Regions from separate parts of the Pseudoalteromonas sp. 19-MNA-CIBAN-0066 genome, predicted to be linked through region 1. Evidence: predicted binding sites of a transcription regulator. Region 1 holds the regulator's gene; each other region holds the start of a gene.
The links. Region 1 encodes sigma-54, which starts transcription at its own class of promoters, with help from an activator protein. Its sites were predicted from a motif close to GTTGGCACGNNNNTNGNNT; they were not measured.
Positions count from the first base shown of each region.

Region 2: flgJ (flagellar assembly peptidoglycan hydrolase FlgJ) is a predicted target of sigma-54. The motif match lies at 5,451-5,469, and genes of this name have one in related genera.
Region 3: AAEZ18_RS11365 (BON domain-containing protein) is a predicted target of sigma-54. The motif match lies at 6,003-6,021, and genes of this name have one in related genera.

Region 1 covers NZ_JBEONZ010000006.1:3,004-10,414, forward strand. The annotation lists gene ptsN (PTS IIA-like nitrogen regulatory protein PtsN) at 1-303, opposite strand, end outside; gene hpf (ribosome hibernation-promoting factor, HPF/YfiA family) at 308-595, opposite strand; gene AAEZ18_RS05435 (RNA polymerase factor sigma-54) at 622-2,115, opposite strand; gene lptB (LPS export ABC transporter ATP-binding protein) at 2,185-2,910, opposite strand; gene lptA (lipopolysaccharide transport periplasmic protein LptA) at 2,907-3,452, opposite strand; gene lptC (LPS export ABC transporter periplasmic protein LptC) at 3,442-3,999, opposite strand; gene kdsC (3-deoxy-manno-octulosonate-8-phosphatase KdsC) at 3,996-4,547, opposite strand; gene AAEZ18_RS05460 (KpsF/GutQ family sugar-phosphate isomerase) at 4,548-5,519, opposite strand; gene AAEZ18_RS05465 (calcium/sodium antiporter) at 5,529-6,497, opposite strand; gene AAEZ18_RS05470 (ATP-binding cassette domain-containing protein) at 6,764-7,411, shown strand, end outside.
Region 2 covers NZ_JBEONZ010000001.1:221,970-229,380, reverse strand. The annotation lists gene AAEZ18_RS01055 (flagellin) at 1-896, opposite strand, end outside; gene flgL (flagellar hook-associated protein FlgL) at 1,172-2,404, opposite strand; gene flgK (flagellar hook-associated protein FlgK) at 2,407-4,416, opposite strand; gene flgJ (flagellar assembly peptidoglycan hydrolase FlgJ) at 4,418-5,413, opposite strand; gene AAEZ18_RS01035 (flagellar basal body P-ring protein FlgI) at 5,541-6,638, opposite strand; gene flgH (flagellar basal body L-ring protein FlgH) at 6,651-7,334, opposite strand; gene flgG (flagellar basal-body rod protein FlgG) at 7,351-7,411, opposite strand, start outside.
Region 3 covers NZ_JBEONZ010000018.1:3,389-10,799, reverse strand. The annotation lists gene tgt (tRNA guanosine(34) transglycosylase Tgt) at 1-526, shown strand, start outside; gene yajC (preprotein translocase subunit YajC) at 553-888, shown strand; gene secD (protein translocase subunit SecD) at 908-2,767, shown strand; gene secF (protein translocase subunit SecF) at 2,777-3,724, shown strand; gene suhB (inositol-1-monophosphatase) at 4,003-4,806, opposite strand; gene AAEZ18_RS11370 (LiaF domain-containing protein) at 5,077-5,742, opposite strand; gene AAEZ18_RS11365 (BON domain-containing protein) at 6,057-6,620, shown strand; gene AAEZ18_RS11360 (YqaE/Pmp3 family membrane protein) at 6,693-6,851, shown strand; tRNA gene AAEZ18_RS11355 (tRNA-Ile) at 7,158-7,234, shown strand.

The DNA of each region.
Region 1 (7,411 bases):
AACAAAAATATCAACTGGACGATTATCAATTGCATCAAAATTAATAGCGGTTTCGCTTATTAAAATTAAGGCAAGAGGCTCTTGTGCCCCGCTCATACGGCCATGTGGAATTGCTATTCCTCGGCCAATACCGGTACTACCTAGCTTTTCTCTTGCCAATAAAGCAGTGAGAATATCTTGCTGAGGTAAATACGGCATTTTTTTATGCGCGAGTTCACTGATGAATTCTAAAATTCTTTTTTTACTATTAAAAAGGACCACAGCTTTGCTGCAGTCCTGGCATATAAGTGAGCTTAATTTCATAGTGTTAGTGTCGAGCAAACTTCTCTTTGTGTTTAATTACTTGACGATCGAGTTTGTCAATCAACGAGTCAATGGCAGCGTACATATCTTGGTGTTCGGTCGATGCAAATAGCTCAGCGCCACTTACAAAAATTGTTGCTTCAACTTTTTGACTTAATTTTTCTACATCGAGAATAACATGCACATTAGTTATGTGATCTGAGTGTCTTTGCAGCTTTGCAAATTTATTATTTACATAGTCTCTTAATGAGTCTGTAATGTCTACATGACGACCAGTTAAGTTTAGTTGCATCAGCATTTTCCTCTTTGTTGTACGTCTTAAATCAAGCTTTTACGTTGATTCGACGGGGGAATAGCCAGAGATTCGCGATATTTTGCAATTGTCCGTCTAGCTACTTTAATTCCTTGCTCAGCCAATATATCTGCAATCTTGCTATCACTCAATGGTTTGGCTAAGTTTTCTGCAGCTATCAACTTTTTAATCAGGGCACGTATGGCAGTTGATGAACATTCGCCACCATTTTCGGTGCTTACATGGCTTGAAAAAAAGTACTTAAGCTCAAAAATGCCACGTGGAGTGTGCATATATTTTTGCGTAGTGACCCGTGAAATAGTCGACTCGTGCATTTCAACTATTTCGGCAACATCGTTTAATACCATAGGTTTCATGGCTTCTGGGCCATGTTCAAAAAACGCTTGTTGCTGCTTAACAATACAATTAGTTACTTTCAGGAGTGTTTCGTTTCTACTTTCTAGGCTTTTAATAAACCATTTAGCTTCTTGTAAGTGCGAGCGAATAAATTGGCTGTCACCGCTGGATTTTACTGTACGAGACATAGCCGCATATTGGCTGTTAACACGTATTTTTGGCATGCTATCTGGGTTTAGCTCTACCACCCAGCGGCCTTTTATTTTTTTAACAGACACGTCAGGTATAACGTATTCAGACTCTTCTCTGACAATAGTATCCGCAGGCTTAGGGTTAAGCGTATGAATAAGTGTCATTATTTCTTTAAGCTCTTCTTCTTTGAGCTTAGTTTTTTTCATTAACGTACGATAGTCGCGAGCAGCGAGTAAATCGATATGATCAGTTAACACCATTTTTGTTTCGTTAATATAAGGGGTGTCTTTATCAAATTGATTTAATTGAATGCATAAGCATTCTTGCAAGCTGCGAGCTGCAATACCAACAGGATCAAATAATTGAATGCGCTTTAGCACTGCTTCTATTTCATCTAGTTCTACTTCGTGTTCGTCGTCAGTTTCTTGGTTAAAGCTTGCTAAAAGGTCTTCGCAACTGAGGGTTAAAATACCAGAGTCATCTACGGCTTCAACGATAGCTATGGCAATAGCTTCGTCGGTAGGGCTAAAAGGGGTGAGCTGTAATTGCCACATTAAGTATTCATGCAGGGTTTCGGTTGATGCACCTTGATAAATAGATTCATCTTCAGGCATTGGCCCTGATGAAGAGGCAGGCGCTGCGCTCATATATTCATCCCATGATACATCCATGGCCATGTCGTCGCTTATGGTGTCTTTATTTAGTGCTTCACCGCTATCTTGCTCATACTCGCTTGGGGTGTCGTCAGCAGAGGCGCTAACAGTAATGTCATCTGCTTTTTGCTCGTTTTTACCTGCTGATTCTTCCGTGTAATCTTGTTCATCAACTTCAAGTAATGGGTTGCTATCAAGTGCTTCTTGTATTTCTTGCTGGAGATCCAAGGTACTAAGCTGCAATAAGCGAATAGCCTGTTGCAGTTGCGGAGTCATTGTAAGTTGCTGGCCCATGCGCAGCTGTAATGATTGCCTCATTTATCTCTAACAATCCTTATAAATTGATATGATTAATCTTAGCAGATGCTTATAGTAATAACATAAATATTACAGTTTGAACTGCTCGCCTAAATAAACATCACGTACTGTTTTATCGTTTAATACAAATTCAGGAGTACCAGATGCAATTAGCTCCCCATGAGAAACAATGTAGGCTTTTTCACAAACATCAAGGGTTTCCCTTACATTGTGGTCGGTAATTAGTACGCCAATACCACGATTTTTAAGGTGTTCTATAATTTTTTTAATATCGAGTACTGAAATAGGATCCACGCCAGCAAAGGGCTCATCAAGCAATATAAATTTAGGATCTGCAGCTAAAGCACGTGCTATTTCTACGCGGCGACGTTCACCACCAGATAGCGCCATACCTAAGCTGTCGCGAATATGTTGCAGGCTAAATTCGTCCAATAAACTATTTAGGGTTTCTTCCCTGGCTTGTTTATTTAGTTGCTTACGCGTTTCTAAAATAGCCATTAAATTTTGATACACAGTGAGCTTTCTAAAAATAGAAGATTCTTGTGGTAAATAACCAATGCCTAAACGAGCACGGCTGTGCATAGGAAGTAAGGTAATATCGTTATCATCAATTAATATTTTACCTTTGTCGCTAGGTACTAAGCCTACAATCATGTAAAAGGTAGTGGTTTTACCTGCGCCATTTGGGCCAAGTAAACCAACAATGCTGCCAGCTTTTACTTCAAGTCCTACATTTTTAACAACTTCACGGCCTTTATAGCTTTTTGCTAATAGCTCTGCTTTTAATGTACTCATGGCTGACCTTTATTGAGTTTTTGTTCTTTTTTTACGTCTACAGGCACTAAAATAGTGTGTACCCGATCAGTTGAGTTTTCATCTTTTTCAGCACTTATAAGCTGTTGCTCTATATCATAGGTGATGCTTTTAGCCGTAATTTTTTGCCCAGCTTGAGAAATGTTTGCATCTCCTACCAGGGTTAAAAAACGTTTCGCTACATCGTAACGTACTTCGTTAGCGCTGGCGCTCATGACAGTACCATCTGCTTGCTTTTCTTCAAAATATGCAGGGCTGCCCGTGGCAATTAATAGTTGTTTATTATCGCCAAGTTCGTCGCGCTTATGTACTTCTAAACGATCGGCGGTGATACGACGATTACCGTGAATTATCTCGACGTTTTTCTCAAAAATACCAACGTTTTCTTTTAGTTGGCCTTCTTGGCGGTCAGCACTAATAGAAATTTGATTAGCTAATGGGGAAGTACTTTGCTCTGCCGCATTACTATTAAATACAAGTATAAGCGATGGAATAATAAGTATTTTTGCAAGGTTATTGGTCATAATATAGTGTTCGCGTATGGTTAATTAGTTTTATCACCTCGGTTGTTAAATTGGCTTCAAGGCCTTTACCGGTGATCTTTAAATTCGGTCCAGTTATAATAACGGGCTGTTCGCTACGCATAGTGAGTAGCATTATATCTACTTGAATATTGTCGGCGGTAATTTTGTCTATCATTGCGCCATCAATTAAGTTTTGGGCAGTTACATTACCCTCTAAAATTAATTGTCTTTCATCGTAAAGTGTTGCTTCATCAGCATTGATACGCCACGTTTTTTGTCTGTCGTCGTACAATATGAAAGTAGGTTTTTCGAATAAGGTAAATCCTAGCTGCTCGTAAAGCTCCGTTTTAACCGCAGTTACTTTATGGCTAATTTCACCGTTTTCGTCAAAAGCTGTTTGTTTTAGCTCAATGGCGGTGTAATCGGGTTTAGCTATTACTTCTGAGTCGGCTTTAGCAACCGTATTTACCTGAGTAAAATAAGGGTACCAAAGCCAAACCATACAGGTGATGAATAAAACGCTTAAGACTATGCGCGCTATATTCATGAACTGGTGCCTTGGCTAGTTAATGGTTTATTGTTTTCAAGCATAAGTAAGTCGGTTAGCTCTCTTACTGCACCAAAACCACCCGGCATTTGCGTAGTGTAATGTGCTAAGCGTTTAATTAGTGGGTGCGCGTCGTTTACTGCGACTGCAAAGCCAACTAACTCCATAACAGGCATATCAGGGCCATCATCACCAATATAAGCAATTTGCTCATCGCTCAAATTAAGCTTGTTTTTAAGTTCTTGGTAGGCAATAAGCTTGTTTTCTTGACCTTGATAAATATGCTGCACGGTTAAGCTGGTCATACGTTGTTGTACTATTTGCGAGTGCCTGCCGGTAATAACCGCTACTTCAAAGCCGCTGTTAATAAGTGCTTTAATACCAAAGCCATCTTTTGTATTAAATGCTTTTAGCTCTTCACCTTGGTTGCCAAGATAAATTCGGCCATCAGAAAATACGCCATCAATGTCGCATATAAGTAGTTTTACTTTTTTTGCGCGCGCTTTAGCGTCATCACTTAGCGCTTGATAGAGTTCTTCAAATTGCATTTATAATACTCCTGCTTTAAGTAGGTCTTGCATATTGAGTGCCCCAATAGGCTGATTATGCTCATTAATAATAATTAAGCCATTAATGCGTTTATGTTCCATGATATTAAGCGCTTGCGCAGCAAGCATATCTTGGGTTGCCGTGGTACACGATTTAGTCATTACTGCATCTATTGACGTGGTATGAATATCAACGCGTTGCTCTAAAATACGGCGTAAATCACCATCGGTAAATAACCCAGCGAGTTGCTGATTATCGTCAACTATGGCGGTCATACCTAAGCCTTTAGCTGTCATTTCAATCAGCGCATCTTTAATAGTTTGCGAAGTAGTTATAATAGGCGTATTTACACCGCTGTGCATAACATCTTTTAAGGTGAGCAGTAATCGCTTCCCTAAACTGCCACCGGGATGCGATAGTGCAAAGTCATCGGCAGTAAATCCGCGTGCTTCTAACAGTGCTACCGCCATTGCATCGCCCATAGCGAGTGTTGCCGTGGTACTGGCTGTTGGTGCTAAGCCTAATGAGCAGGCTTCTTTTTCTACTTTAATGCATACATGCACGTTAGCAAGTGTGGCCATGGTTGATTGTGTATTTCCTGTCATGGAAATAATTTTTGCACCAAGGCGTTTTAACACTGGAATAATATTAAGTACTTCACTGGTTTCGCCTGAGTTAGAAATAAGCATAACGACATCGTTTTTAGTGATCATGCCCAAATCGCCGTGGCTGGCTTCGCCTGGGTGCACAAAAAAAGCAGGGCTACCAGTGCTTGCTAAAGTTGCCGCAATTTTATGGCCAATATGCCCAGACTTACCCATACCAATAATTATAATACGGCCGCTGCAGTCATACATAAGCTGACATGCCTGATGAAAATTATCATCTACATATTGTTTTATATCAAAAAGTGCTTGGCGCTCGATATCAAGAACACGTAGCCCTTGCTCGATAAAACTTAGCTTGGTCATAGACAACTCTTACCCTATTTGACTAAAGATGTAACCTTGGTAAATCAAAAATGCGCTTAGCAGTAAACCACCTTCTACTCTATTGATACGCTGAGCGCCTCTAAAGTTCAATGACATAACAATAAGTGCCAAGGTTGCTGCAATCATAATCAGTACATCACGATTAGCAATAGAAGGGTCGATTATCGATGGATTGATAATACCGGCAAGTGGTAACACGGCTAAAATATTAAAAATATTTGAGCCCACAATATTACCCAGTGCTAGGTCATCTTCATTTTTAAGCACACCTGCAACAGACGCTGCCAGTTCTGGTAAACTGGTGCCAATAGCAATAATAGTTAAGCCAATTACCAAGTCACTTAAGCCAAAGAATTTTGCAATATCGACAGCTGAGCCAACTAAAAAGTGAGAACTAACAGGAAGTAATATCAAGCCCACAATGAGCCAAAAAACTGCCTTTTTAGTGGAAACGTTATCGGGTACTTCATCGCAGGCTTCGTTTACAAATGGATCGTTATTATTTTTAGCTCTTAGGGAGATAATAATAAGTCCAAAAATAAATACAACAAAACCAATAAGTAGGGCAATTGCTTCTGGGTATGAAAAATAGTTATCTGAAAAAATATACCAAGTAGCTAACGAAATAATTAATACCAAAGGTATTTCACGTTTTAAGGTGCTTGATGAAACAGACAACGGGCGCAATAAAGCGGTAATACCCAGTACTAATAAAATATTGGTTATGTTTGAGCCAACGGCATTGCCTATGGCAGTATCGGTTTTACCGGCTAAAGCGGCAGAAGCCGAAACCATCATTTCAGGCGCTGATGAACCCATTGCAACAACGGTTAACCCTACAATTAAAGTAGGCACACCAAAGTTTTTCGCCAGTGCTGCGGCGCCATAAACGAACTTGTCAGCGCTCCAAACTAGGCCAGCAAGACCAAAAATTAAAATAACAAATGAGGTAACCATTGTATTGAACCAGTTATTGAAAATACATATTGCGCGAATAGTAACAAAAGCCAATCTGAAAGTATAAATAAAACAGTGGCGAAGAGAGCGGTTAATCACTTATTTTATAAATATTTAGGGTATGCTATGCAAAGGTTTAAGCCAAGGTTAAGGTGGTTTGAGCGAGCCTTATAACTGTTTTGGCAATTACATTACAAAATCTTACGAATTGTTTTTTCCATCTTGGTCGAAAAAGCCTTAAAATAGGAATACGAGTGAATATTGTTATGGAGAGCGACTTGTCGCAATCAATAGTAGAAGTCAAGGATGTTTGCTTTTCAAGGGGCGATAGAATCATATATAAAAATATGAGTTTTAGTGTTCCTAAAGGTAAAATCACTGCCATTATGGGGCCAAGCGGCATTGGTAAAACTACCATGTTGCGTTTAATTGGCGGTCAGCTAAAGCCTGACTCTGGTGATATTTTATTTGAAGGCAGTAGCATTCCAAAAATGTCACGTAAAGCCCTATATGAAGCGCGTACCAAAATGAGTATGCTTTTTCAAAGTGGTGCATTATTTACTGACATGTCGGTATTCGATAATATAGCTTTTCCGATTCGAGAGCACACTAAGCTAAGTGAAGACCTTATTCGTTTAGTGGTATTAATGAAGTTACAAGCTGTGGGTTTACGAGGCGCTAAAGATTTAATGCCGTCGGAGTTGTCAGGTGGTATGGCTCGCCGTGCAGCTTTAGCCCGCTCTATAGCACTTGACCCTGAATTAATTATGTATGACGAACCATTTGCAGGCCAAGACCCTATTTCTATGGGAGTACTGGTAAAGCTTATAAAATCACTTAATGAAGTGCTTGGTTTATCGTCTTTAATTGTGACCCATGATGTGAACGAAGTCATGAGCATTGCCGATCACGTT
Region 2 (7,411 bases), on a different contig from region 1:
GTCCCATCAGCTCCACTAATATTAATTGAGCCAACCGCAGTACCACCTGTAGCAGTATCTGCTCCCCCTGGTGTTACTGAAGTTACTGCTGAAGCGAAAGCCCCTGCATCAGCGCCAATACTACTAGATGTCTCAAAAGCAGTTACTTCATTAGTCGTCGTGAATGTAATTCCCCCTGAGCTATCTGACTGTGCACGAACACCTAAAGAGCCAACATTCTCATTTATTGCGTCAATCATATCATCAGTACCCGCTCCAGCAGCAACAGTAAAGCTTACTGACTGTGAGCCTGCTGCAGTTGTAACGCCAAATGTAATAGTTTCATCTGCAATACCTATATTAGCTGCAGTAAATGCTGGTACGGCTGCTGACTGCCCGCTTACAACTCCTAAATCAGTTGCTTTAAAACCATCAATAGTAACGTCAATGACTTCATTGGCATTGGCACCAACTTGGAATGATTTTGTTTCGAATGTTCCATCTAATAACTTTTGCCCACCAAAAGAAGTCGTATCTGCAATACGTGTTAACTCACTTTGCAAAGCTGCAACTTCTTTTTGCAATGACTCTCTGTCTTCAGCTGAATTAGAGCCATTAGCTGACTGTAAAGCTAGTTCACGCATACGCTGTAGTATGTTAGTTGACTCATTTAAAGCGCCTTCAGCAGTTTGCGCCATTGAAATACCATCATTGGCGTTACGCTGAGCAACAGCTAAGCCATTTATTTGTGATGTTAAACGGTTAGAAATTTGAAGGCCGGCGGCATCATCTTTTGCGCTATTTATACGCATGCCAGAGGCTAGGCGCTCCATTGAGGTTGCTAAGCCTTCGCCAGATTTAGTTAAGTTGCGTTGTGCGTTTATTGACGACACATTAGTATTTACTGTTAATGCCATTTTACCATCTCCTAGGTTTAAACAGAGTGTGGTTCAACACGATTTAACAGGAACCACTATTCGATAATTTCTAATTATTAGAAAAGCATTTACTGTGCCAACTTTAAAATAAATATAACCACATGTTTTTAATGTATTTTCTATTGGAATATTAAACGTTAATAATAAGTTATCTGGTTAGCGGAAGTGACGACAATTTATTGCCGCTATTTTGAGGGAGGTTTTTGCCGCTTTGTATTAACTAAAGCGGCAAGGTATTTCTGCTTATAATATGTTTATAAGTAATCAAATAACGAGAGTTTGGCTAAGCGGCCGAAAGTAGCTTGCGACGCTTGGAGTGCGGTTTCTTGCTGAGTAAGTTCGCTAATTGCAGCGGCCATATCTACTTCAAGCAGGCTTGAACGATTACTTTGGTTTTGAATGTCTAGCGCAGAGTTAGAGTCGGTTACTCTTTCTAGCACATTCATGCGCCCGCCTAAACTGGCTTGGGTAAACACAACTTGCTCGCTGGCATTTTGTAACTGCGTTACGCCATCGTTAAGTACTTGCTGAAAATCATCTCCCGCAAGCGTGCCATTATTTAAACCTGTAATTAAACCCTGCAGTGTATTAAGTACGTTTTCTTTATGAGGCGGCTCGAGACTAAAATCAAGCTGCCCAGGTGCAGCGCCGCTTAGCTGAATTTTCATGCCCGCAAATTCAATTGGCTCGCCTGCTTGTATCGCCCCGGTAACAGGTGGGTTTAATGGGTTACCTGCGCGCTGAATTTCATATTGCTGTGGATCGCCTAGAACAACCTTTACATTAAAAGTATTTTGGCTGGCATCAACGGCGTTATAGTTAGCTTTATGAAACTGATCGAACACTCCTTGTTTATCTACATAAACAGAACCCGTAAGCGTACTTGTTGCATCGCCTGCGTTAGATGCTACATCGAGGCGTGCATTGATTTTTTCAAAGGTGTCGTAGCCGTTGTCGCTAGATTTAATCGACACACCTTCGGCAATAGTAATTTGATGCTGGCCTTGATCGCCTTGGTAATTGTATTTTCCGCTAGCGGCATCAAACTGATACGGTTGCGTGCTGTCTTGGTAGCCCGAAAATATGTATTTACCGTCTTCTGATCGGGTGTTCATTAAATTAGCTAACGTTTTTTGTATTTCGGTTAGCTCCGACGCTAACGACTTTAAGTCGTCTTTACTGTACGCGCCATTACCTGCTTTTAAGGCAATATCTTTAGCTGCTTGAATACTTTCGTTAATACCTTGCAGTACGCTTTCTTCGGTTTTGAGTCGGCCATTGAGCTGGTTAATATTTTTTGTATATTGCTCATTACTTTGTATTTTATTGGTATACAGCATAGCTTGCGATATGTCGGCAGGCGCTTCTGAGGTAGATAAATACTTTTGCCTAGTATTTACTCGCTCTTGTGCGTTTGCTACGCCATTTTGATTTTGTAGTATTTTATTAATGCTATTTTGATACATTAAGTTATTTGATAAACGCATAATTACCTCGTGGCACTAAGTAAAGTGTCAAAAATAGAACGTGCAGCAGAAAGCACCTGAGCTGAAGCCGCGTAAGATTGTTGAAAGCGCAGCAAATTAGCTGCTTCTTCGTCAAGGTTTACCCCAGATAACGACTCGTACCATGCCTCTGACTGCTGTGCGAGTGCGTCGAATGCTGCGCCGTTTGTTTTAGCTTGGCCTGTTACCACACCAATGTCGGTTACTAATCCGGCATACGCTTGGTTAAGGGTTTTATGGTTATCGGCATCTGAGCTTGAAACAACATTTTGACGCACCAAGTCACCATTTTGTAACTCGGCTAATTTTAAGCCATTACGGTTATCGTCAAAGCCGCCTTTGTTAAACTCTAATGTAAAGCTATCGTCTGTGGCTGGCGAGCCTTCAATATCAAAGTCAAAACCATATAATTCAAAGCCATTACCTGCTTGTTGCAACATGTTTTTTGCCGGTGGTGTTACTGTAAATGTACTGCTATTTGCACCATCTGATACCGTAAATTGATTTTCAATTGCCGTTTTAACAACCGTAATAGGGCCATTTTTGAGTGTAGCTGGGTTAGTTGCAGCAAAACCCTCAGTGGTAATGCTAGTTACACTACCCGCGGAAATAGCGCCGCTACCGGTATTATTAACCCCACCGGCGGAGCGTATTGGCGATGCTAACGCTAGGTCTTCACCGCGCCCAGTTGTTAGCGATATATTTGCTGCGGCTTCTGAATTGAGCTTAATTTGAAATTTATCGCCTTCATTACCAGCACCAGCCATAGTTAACTGCAAGCCAAATAAATCAACACCAGGGTTATTTGCCGAGTTAATTTCACCGCCTACAAATGTTGCTGTTGTAGCGGCGCCTAATGGCTCGCCTTTATTATCTACTGGCTGAATACTCACTTCGTTTGGATTTGCGGTATAAGTCACAATAAAATCACTGGCAGGTAAATTACTGCCTTTGCCGGGCTCTACTGTTGCACTAACACCCGCACCACCGGTATTAGCTTGATAGGCAAAGCCTTTTGCCGTAGGTATATTGAATATATCGCCACCCAATTTACCGTTAGCATCCATTCCTAAGTGATTTTGCTGATTAAATGCATCAGCCAACGCTAAACCCATTTGGCCTATTTGATTTTGTGCAGGTACTAAAATATCGTCTCTGAAGGCAAGTAAACCACCTATTTTGCCTTTTAATTTACTGGCATCAACTTCAAGCGGCACAGCTTTGCCGCCATTTACATCTAAGCGCAGTTCTTTAAAATTTGGATCGGGGTCGCCGCGCATCGAAAACAAGTTAAACGAGCCGTTTTGCATTACAACCGCTTCACCGCTGCCCATAAAAACGAGCTTTTCACCATTAGGGCCGTCAAGCGTTTCAATGTCGATTAACTCTGATAAATCGCGAATCGCTTTATCGCGCTCGTTATATGTGCTGCTTGCAGCAGATGCGTTGTTAGTACCATTAACACCAGCAATTTGTTGGTTTAACGATCCTATTTTTTGAATTAAGGTGTTGGCTTCATCGGAGAATATTTCGAGCTGCTCATTTACAACATTTTTTTGATCCAGCACTATTCCCGATAACCTATCCATTTGGCTTATTAAGCTATCGGCGTTAGTCATTACTAACGAACGTGCAACCGTTGACGATGGCTGATTAAGCGCTTCTTGCACGTTATTAAATAACGAGTTTATACCTGTTGATAAGCTATTCGCTTCTTGCGAAAATAACGTGTCTACTCGGTTTGCTTCACTTACAAACTGATCAAAAAACGTTTTATTTGAGGTGTCTCGGTTTAATTGTTTTTGTGCAAATTCATTAAGCAATCTGTAAGTATTACCTTTGCCAACTTGATTGCCGATCATGGTGCCATGCTCTGTACGCTCGCGCACATAGCCGTCGGTATTTACATTAGTAATATTTTTACTGGTTGTTTGCAACAGATCAGTGTTTGCTCTTATTCCTGAATTAGCAATGTTTAATAAATTAAACGACATGTTACTTTACTCCTTGACGGATCACGTTTGTTGCAATATTTTTAAGCTCGCTACTGTTAAGTACGCGCTTTATTTTATCCGCATAATTTGGGTCTGTTGCATAACCGGCTTGTTGTAATGAGTCTAAAAACACTGCCGGTTTGGCGGTATTTTGTAATGCTTGTTGATAGCGTGGATTTTGAGTTAAAAAATCAACAAAGTCGTTCACGCTGTCTTTTATTGAGTCGTAAGCCCTAAAACTGGCTTGTTTTTTAACTGCAGCGCCTTGTTCAAACTCTAAGGTTACTTTGTTAGCTTTTTCGCCCTGCCAGCTTTTATCTGACTTAATGTTAAATAAGTTATTTGAGCTGTTACCGTCGCTTTTATTAATAATATGCTTACCCCAACCGGTTTCAAGCGCTGCTTGAGCCACCATAACGGCTGGGTTTAAACCAATTTTTTTAGCCGCTGTTTTAGCATGCTCCCATACCGAACTTACAAATTCTTCGGCCGTTTCAAAGTTTGGCTTAGCTACTTCTGGCTTTTCGGTATTCATAGCGCTTTTATCTACAGGCTCGGTTACGGCTTTTTTACGCTGTTGCTGCGGCAACTCTATGCCAGCACGCTGATCGCTTAAAAGATCGTTACTGGTTCTGAGTACTGAAGCTGGGGTGTAATTTTTTGCCGTAGGAGAAAGTTGCTGCACTATTAAGTCGGCAAGCCCTAATGAGCCATTAGACGAGAGCTCTGATGAGAGTTGCTGATCGTGCATTTCTTCAAAAAACTTTACGCTACTTGAATTTAATGGGCTTTCTTTGTCTTCGAAGGCTTCGCTGGCTTTGCGCATACTTTTAAGCAACATTTGCGTAAATATGGCTTCAAATTGTGCCGCTGCTTTTTTGAGAGCCGCTTTTGAGGCATCACTAGACGCGTCGCCACTGTTTAGGGCGTCTTTACGCAAAGCGTTTAAGTTACCTAAATCAAAAAAGTTTTGCTTATCGAGGTGATTTGTTTCCATCAGCTTTTTGACACAATAATGAATAATGTATAAAGCAATGCAAAAATTGAGCCAGAGGGGAAGGTGTTAAGCAAGATGCCATCGGTTACCAGCTTTTAAAACTGACCACCGATAGCATTACGTTGTTTTAAATTACAACTAGCTGGCCGTTTATTGCGCCGGCTTCTTTTAGGGCTTCTAGTATTGCCATTAAATCGCCAGGTGCGGCGCCTACTTCGTTTATAGCGCGTACTAGGTCATCTAGGCTCACTCCGGGGTTAAATACAAATGCCCGTGAGTCGTCTTGTTTTATATCTATAATACTTTGCTGGGTAACAACGGTATCGCCATCGCTAAAAGCATTAGGCTGCGATACGTTTAGCTGCTCTGCAATCGTTACTGTTAAGCCACCGTGAGTAATAGCAGCTGGTTGCAGCTTTACATTTTTACCAATAACAATAGTACCGGTACGCGAGTTAACGATAATTTTTGCCGCTGTATCTGCTGGGGTAAACTCTAGGTTTTCGAGCGTTGATAAGTAAGACACGCGCTGCGAGGCGTCTCTTGGGGCAATAACTCTAATAGACGCTGCATCGAGTGCTTGGGCGCTATTTGGGCCTACTAAATCGTTTATGGTTTTTTCTAATCGCTTGGCGGTAGTAAAGTCTGGGCGATTTAAGTTAAAAGTAATATAGTCGTTTTGCATAAATGGGCTTTTAACTGCACGCTCAACGGTTGCGCCATTTGGAATACGCCCCACTGTTGGCGTGTTTATAACGACTTTACTGCCATCAAGCCCTTCTGCGCCTAAACCACCTACAATTAAACTACCTTGACCAATAGCGTATACGTTGCCGTCGACCCCTTTTAAAAAGGTTTGTAGTAAAGTACCACCACGTAAACTACCTGCACTACCAATAGATGATACGGTAATATCTATAGTTTGCCCGGGCTTTCTAAAAGGCGGTAGCTCAGCATGCACTGCAACCGCAGCCACGTTTTTAATTTTTGGTTTTAAGCTTGCCGGTAGCGTAATGCCAAAGCTGTTTAACATGCCTTTAAAGCTTTGCTCGGTAAATCGGCTTTGCTTCTCGCCCGTACCAGGTAAGCCAACAACTAGGCCATAGCCTACTAATTGGTTTGAGCGTACGCCCTCAACCATAGACACATCTTTAATGCGCTCGGCCATGGCAGGAAGTTGCCAGCCAAGTAACACCATTAAACAAAGAACTTTAAATACATTCATAATGAATGTCCTCTAAAAAGGAAAAAGTGAGCTACTAAAAAAGCGTGTTAGCCAACCGGCACTTTGCGCTTCTTGAGTTTGCCCTTTGCCCGAATATTGAATTCGTGCATTAGCAATTCTATTTGACTGTACGGTATTGTCTGCAGTTACATCTTCTGGCCTTACTAATCCCTCTAAACGAATAAATTCTTCGCCCGAGTTTAACGTTAGCCATTTTTCGCCGCGAATAACTAAATTACCATTAGGTAAAACACGCATTACGTTTACCGATATATCACCGGCTAAACTATTTGACTGATTTGATTTTGAGTCGCCTTTAAATGACGCGTCGCTGCCAATACCAAATTGAATGCTGTCGCCGCCAATATTTACCGGTAATCCGCCTAAACCAATAACAGGGTCTAAACTTGCGTCAGACTGCTTATCTGTTTCTGTTTTTGCCGCTTTAGAGGCTTGCGTAGACTCTTGCAATTTAACCGTAATTATATCGCCGGTACGCAGTGCTTTTTTATCGGCGTATAAGTCGTTCGATAAATACGTATTAAACAGTGAGCCATTAGCAACTGCCGGTTCAACATTGGGTTCTGGGTACATGGGTGCATAGTAAGGATCGTCTTGTACTACGTCACTATTTTGTGTAGACACACAGCCACTTAACAATAAAGTACCCGCTGCAAATAATATAATATTGCGCATAATAACCTCTAAAATATTATAATTGCTGATTGATGTAGCTCATCATTTCATCAACTGCCGAAATTACTTTTGAGTTC
Region 3 (7,411 bases), on a different contig from region 1:
AGAAATAGGCTTTGATGGCTATGCATTAGGTGGTTTATCGGTAGGTGAGCCGAAAAACGAAATGATCAATATTCTTGATCATTGCGCGTACAAAATGCCAGCAGACAAACCACGTTATTTAATGGGTGTAGGTAAGCCAGAAGACTTAGTTGAGTCGGTACGCCGTGGTATTGATATGTTTGACTGTGTTATGCCAACCCGTAACGCTCGTAATGGTCATTTATTTATAACCACAGGTGTGGTTAAAATACGTAACGCAGTACATAAAACAGATACTGGCCCGCTTGACCCTGAGTGTGATTGCCATACCTGTGGAAACTACTCACGTGCCTATTTACATCACCTTGATAAATGTAACGAAATTTTAGGCGCACGATTAAATACTATTCATAACTTACGTTATTATCAACGTGTTATGGAAGGCTTACGTAACGCAATTAGCGCAGGTAAGTTAGATGAGTTCGTTCAGAATTTTTATGCTCGCCGTGGCCAAGACGTGCCAGAGCTTGCAGATATAACAAATTAAATTTTAAAAATTAAAGAGGAAGTATCATGAGTTTATTTATTTCGAATGCCCACGCAAGTACTGGTTCTGCATCTGCCGGTGGCGGAATGGAAATGCTAATAATGTTAGCTATTTTCGGTTTGGTTTTTTACTTTTTGATTTATCGCCCGCAAGCTAAGCGTGTTAAAGAGCATAAAAGCTTAATGAGCGCGATGGCTAAAGGTGATGAAGTACTTACCCAAGGCGGTTTAGTGGGTAAAATAGTAAAAATTGCAGATGATAAAGATTTTGTTGTTATCTCATTAAACGAGCAAGCAGAAGTAACAGTACAAAAATCAGCCGTAACTGCGGTATTGCCAAAAGGCACAATGAAGTCGCTATAAAAATAATAAGGACGACCCCGTGTTAAACAAGTTTCCACTTTGGAAGTATTTACTTGTTTTAGCTGTGGTAGCCGTTGGCCTTTTATACGCCTCTCCAAACTTGTATGGTCGCGATCCGGCTATACAAGTTTCTGGCGCTAAAGGTGCTGATGTTGATCTCAGTGTAATAGACAAAGTAAACGCAACCCTCAAAAAACATAACGTTAGTGTTAAATCAACGAAACTCGAAGATGGGCAAATACTCGTTCGCTTTAGAAACGTTGAAGAGCAGCTAAAAGCGCAAGATTTATTGCGTAACTCTCTTAGCGATGATTACATTTCTGCTATAAACATGGCTCCAGCGCAACCAGCTTGGTTAAAAGCGGTTGGCGGCAACCCAATGAAGCTAGGCCTAGACTTAAGTGGTGGTGTGCATTTCACCATGGAAATTGACATGGCGACAGCCGTTGATAACCAGCTTGAGCAAATGGAAGAAGACTTTCGTAGCGACCTACGTGAAGAAAAACTTCGTTATCGCAGTGTTCGCCGTGTAGCGGGCTCTGATCGTATGCGTGTAGAAATGCGCAGCGAAGAAGATAAAGACGCTGCAGAGCGCTTCTTAAAAACGCAGTATCCATTAAATGTATACATAGATGATAGCAGTAACGATAACGCATTTTATGCGACTATGAGTGAGCAAAAACTCAAAGAAATTCGTGATTACGCTATCAAGCAAAACGAAACGATTATTCGTAACCGTATTAACCAAATTGGTGTTGCTGAGCCAAACGTACAGCGCCAAGGTGCTGAGCGAATTATTGTGCAACTACCCGGCATTCAAGATACTGCTCGTGCTAAAGAGATTTTAGGCGCAACGGCCACACTTGAGTTTCGCGAAGTAGAAGAAAACGCCGATATTAGCGCTGCTGCTCAAGGTCGTATCCCACCGGGTACTGAAATGATCATGAGCCGTGACGGTTACCCTGTGGTACTTAAAAAACGTATTATTCTTGAAGGTAGCCATATTACTGGCGCGCAATCAGGTAGCGATGAATACCAACGCCCGCAAGTAAGTATTACGCTAGATAGCAAAGGTGGGGCAAAAATGAATGCCTTTACCAAGCGAGCTATTGGTAAGCGCATGGCCACGGTATTTATTGAATACAAACCATCAGGTAAAAAAGATGCCGACGGTAAAGCGCTTCCGCCTATTAAGGTTGAAGAAGTTATTAACGTAGCAACTATTCAAGCACGCCTTGATCGCTCGTTCCGTATTACCGGTATTGATAACCCAGCAGAAGCACATAACTTAAGCTTATTACTACGTGCTGGTGCACTTGTAGCGCCAATTCAAATAGTTGAAGAGCGCACCGTAGGGCCAAGCTTAGGGCAAGAAAACATTGAAGCAGGTATGACCGCGGTAGCACTTGGTTTTGCATTCGTACTTGCATTTATGCTTATTTACTACAAAGGCTTTGGCATGGTTGCTAACCTTGCGCTTGCTGCTAACTTAGTACTTATTATTGGTGTTATGTCGTTAATTCCAGGCGCAACGCTTACTTTGCCTGGTATTGCCGGTATTGTACTAACTGTAGGTATGGCGGTTGATGCCAACGTACTTATTTTTGAACGTATTCGTGAAGAGCTGGCCGATGGCCGTAGCCCTCAACAAGCCGTTCATTTTGGTTATGACAGTGCATTTAGCACTATTTTCGATGCCAATATTACCACCTTAATTGCTGCCGTTATTTTGTTTGCTGTGGGCACTGGCCCAATTGCAGGCTTTGCGGTTACGTTAGCAATTGGTATTTTAACGTCAATGTTTACAGCTATTGTTGGTACACGTGCGATTATCAACTTATTTATCGGCGGTAAACGTGTTGATAAACTTTCAATTTAAGGAGTAGCCATGCAAATTTTAAAATTGGGTAGCAAAACCCTACGTTTCATGTCTCTTCGTAAAGTGGCAATGGGTTTTTCAACGTTATTAATTTTAGCGGCATTTATATCGGTTTTCACTAAAGGCTTAAACTTTGGTTTAGACTTTACCGGTGGTACTGCCGTAGAAGTTGGCTTTTCGCAACCTGCAGATCTTAAAAAGGTGCGTAATGTACTTGCCGAAAATGGCTTTGCAGATGCATCGGTACAATTGTTTGGTTCAAGCCAAGAAATTTTAGTTCGTTTAGCGCCGCGCGGCGATGACGTAAAAGCTGAAGTTATTGGTAACCAAGTTATTGCTGCATTAAAGCTAGCAGACGAAAGCGTAGTAATGCGCCGTATTGAGTTTGTTGGCCCAAGCGTAGGTGAAGACCTAAAAGAGCAGGGTGGCCTGGCCATGTTAACTGCGCTTATTTGTATCTTGATTTATGTAGCGTTTCGCTTTGAATGGCGTTTTGCAGTAGGCGCAGTAAGCGGCTTAATTCACGATGTTATTATTACCGTTGGCTTATTTTCGGTATTAGGTTTAGAGTTCGATTTAACCATATTAGCGGCTATATTAGCGGTAATAGGTTACTCGCTAAACGATACCATTGTAGTATCTGACCGTATTCGTGAAAACTTCCGCAAAGTACGTATTGATGACACGATAGAAATTATCGATATTTCTTTAACACAAACGCTTAATCGTACCTTAGTAACGTCAATTACCACTATTTTAGTATTAATTGCCTTGTTTATTTGGGGCGGTCAAACCATTCATGGCTTTGCTACAGCATTGTTATTTGGTGTGTTTATTGGTACTTATTCATCTATTTACGTTGCCAGCTCAGTTGCTATTGCACTTGGCGTAAGTAAAGAAGATTTAATACCAGAAGTGATTGAAAAAGAAGGTGCTGATCTAGACGCTATGCCGTAATAGATTTGTAAGCCGATATTAACCGCCCATCTGGGCGGTTTTTTATTGCCTGCACTAAAGCCAAGTATTCAATACATTAACTACCACTGCTTTACTCTTAAATAAAACGATGCCATTTTATTTGTGGTATTAACACTTATCATACTGAAGCTGCGCTAAAGGATAAAAAGCGAGATACAAAGTTAATTGTTTCACTAAGCAGTTTAATCGTCATAAATAATTTTTTGCAGACAACAAAAAAGGAGCCTAAGCTCCTTTTTTAAACCATGCAGTTTTTATTAACGAAGTAATGACTCTGTTAATACAGGGCGAATTTCGCGAATTATTGCTTGAGTTAGCTTAGGTGCGCCACAGATAATGTTACCACTATTGTTATAGTTTACGCCGCCAGCAAAATCTACAACCATGCCGCCTGCTTCTTTTACTAATAGCTCGCCTGCAGCAGTATCCCAAGGTTTTAAACCAATTTCGAAAAAGCCATCAACGCGTCCAGCAGCAACATAAGCCATGTCTAGCGCAGCAGAGCCCGCACGACGGATATCAGCTGTATGTATGAATAAAGCTTTAAACGCTTCTGTGTATGCATCTAGGTGTTGTTTTTGCTTGAAAGGGAAGCCAGTAGCTAAGATTGAACCGCCTAAATCAACTGTTTTAGAAACGCGTAAACGTTTGCTATTAAGTTGTGCGCCTTGACCACGAGAGGCAGTGAAAAGCTCACCACGAATTGGATCATAAATAACGGCTTGGTCTAAACGACCTTTTACTTTAAGTGCGATAGAAACCGCAAAATGAGGAATACCCTTGATGAAGTTAGTTGTGCCATCAAGCGGGTCAACAATCCATTGGTAATCTGCATCCTTACCTTTATGCTCGCCTAATTCTTCACCAACAATGCAGTGATCAGGGTAAGAGCGTAAAATGGTGTCGCGAATTATAGCTTCAGCTTCTTTATCAATGTTAGTCACTAAATCGTTAGTGCCTTTTTGTTGAACTTCAACTTTTGATAAATCTTCACTTGCACGAAGTATAATTTTGCCTGCGTTACGCGCAGCGCGAACCGCAATGTTTAACATTGGATGCATGGTATTACCTTTGGGTTGTAAAAGAACGTTTATATATTTTAGCTGGCGTATTTTAGCGACTTTTGCCATAAAGTAAACAACAAAGCCTAAATACTTTTGTTTGTTTTTTGTACTTACTTGATGTGCAGGGCATTTTATACAAATTCAGCATTGATGAATCTGCAAAGCACTTTTTAAATGTGTTCTAGTGCTTTAAAAATTTAGCATGTTTTTTACTCTTTAACCTGGGCTCAAGTTAAAAGCTATGAACATGCTTTTATAGGTGGTTCATCACATTGGAGTACCACTTTTACCACCAAGTTGGGTTTTTAATTGGTTAGCAAAGCTAATAAATTTTTCTTTAATGGTGCGCTTAATCTTTATTTCTACCGAGCCCATAATAGCCTTTCCCTCAATATGGATGGTCGGGCCTTGATGCTTGTTAAGTGCCACTGTTTTATTTTCAACACTACTAATAATGCTAAACATTTTTGATACTACATTAACGTGTTCTGGTACGTATATTTCATCACTGCCAAAAATACAGTTAACATGAATCGTTATCTCTTGGTGGGTAAAAATAGCATCGGTAAAATCAAGTACTACCGAGCCCATAAAGTTAGTCAGGTAAATATTTTTAGGCACAATCCACTGGCCACTTCTTTCATTGGAGCCTAAAATACTGCGTAATGTAAAGTCACTCTGGCTAAATTGCTGAGCGCTGTAATTGGGTGAAAATTGCGAATGTTTTTGGGCATTATATTGCTGATCAGTATTAAGGGTTAAATCCTCAACTAAGCTAACAAGGACTTCATTATTATTTGTAGCCATTGCCTCATCTAAACGCCTTTCAAATGCTTCTACAGAAATAACTCCGTGGCTGTAATTATAAATTAGTTGATCAATCACTTCTTCGCGCACTTGCTCTAGCGGGCGGTCTGTTATTTTTACGCTCATGAGGGTATTCCTTTTATTTTACTGTTGTCACTATATAAGCAAAGCACATACCAAAAATATTATTTTTATTAATCAGCTTGTTATGTTTTTAGCCTATTTATAACTTTGTCATATTAACGATTCATTAACCAAAATAGTAATTATCTAGTTATTTTCACAACTGAGAACTTTTTACCGATAAGTCGGTAAAAAAGTGATGTATACAAAGTGAAGTTATTTTATATTTAACCTTAAGTCTATGATTTTACTTGTTTATTAAAGTTGGCCTAAAGCTGGCATTAGTTAAAGTGTCTTTAATCAAAAGGAGAAAGATTATGAAAACATTTAACAAATCTATCATTGCGGCGTTAGTTTTAGGTACTACGGCTATGGGTGCTCAAGCGAGCAGCTGGGAAAATGAAAGTAAAGATGCTTGGATTGATGGTAAGGCTGAAACAGTGCTTCTTATGAACACTAACCTCAATAACTTTGACATCAACACTGATGTAAAAAATGGCAAAGTTATACTAACAGGTAAAGTTAATAGCGAACTCGACAAAGAGCTAGCAGAAGAACTTGTACTGAGTTTAGATGGCGTAACCGATGTTGATAACCAGCTTACTGTTGTGAAAAGCATGAACAGTAAAAGCCATGACAACATGAAAGATGATGATGGTAGCGGCTTAACCGACGCTAAAATTACCACAGTCATCACAACGCGTTATTTATTTAACTCAGAAGTTGGTGGTACAAACATTGATGTAGATACTGACAAAGGTGTAGTTACTCTTACCGGTACAGTGAACTCAGATGCTGAAAAACAGCTTGCAGTAAAAATTGCTAAAAATGCTGAAGATGTTCGCGACGTAGTAGATAAATTAACGATAGTTGCAAAGTAATATAGTATTTATAAAACCCAGCTTTGCTGGGTTTTTGCTTATAATTTTTTGTTTATAAATAAGGAAGTATTTATGGATATTATACGTATTATTTTTTCAATCTTACTGCCACCACTGGGAGTATTTTTACAGGTGGGTTTAGGCTTACATTTTTGGATAAATATTTTACTTACGTTGTTTGGTTACTTCCCTGGAGTAATACATGCAATCTACATTATCGCAAAAAAATAATTCATTTCTGTTTGTCGCGTAATATAAGCTGTAAGTTGCTTATTTAAAGCCCAATTTTTAAATTACGCGATATACAGCCTTCCATTTCACTTTTACTTAGCTGCCAGTATTAACCCTAAATTCTGCAAATTTTAATATTACACCCATAAAAAGATTACTATTTAAGCAGTTAGACCATTGATTGTTAAAATAAAGACTTTTGCTAGTGACAAGCCCCTAAAAACTTTTTATACTGCACCCCGCTTTAGTCGCTATGTGACTAAACGCTTCTTAAAAAATTAACTGTTTACAGTTATACAAAAAGTTGGCCCCTTAGCTCAGTTGGTTAGAGCACACGACTCATAATCGTTAGGTCCCCAGTTCGAGTCTGGGAGGGGCCACCACTTTTACAAGCTTCCCAAGTAAATACAAATATCTACTAACCGAAATTACCCTTTGATACTTCTCACAATAACAAAAAACTTAACTTATTAGAGCAACTAATTGTGAATAAAAAATTGTATGTATTAAAAGATTAGCCTTACATCAAAGATGTTTCGTTCTATAAAGCTTTGATGCTT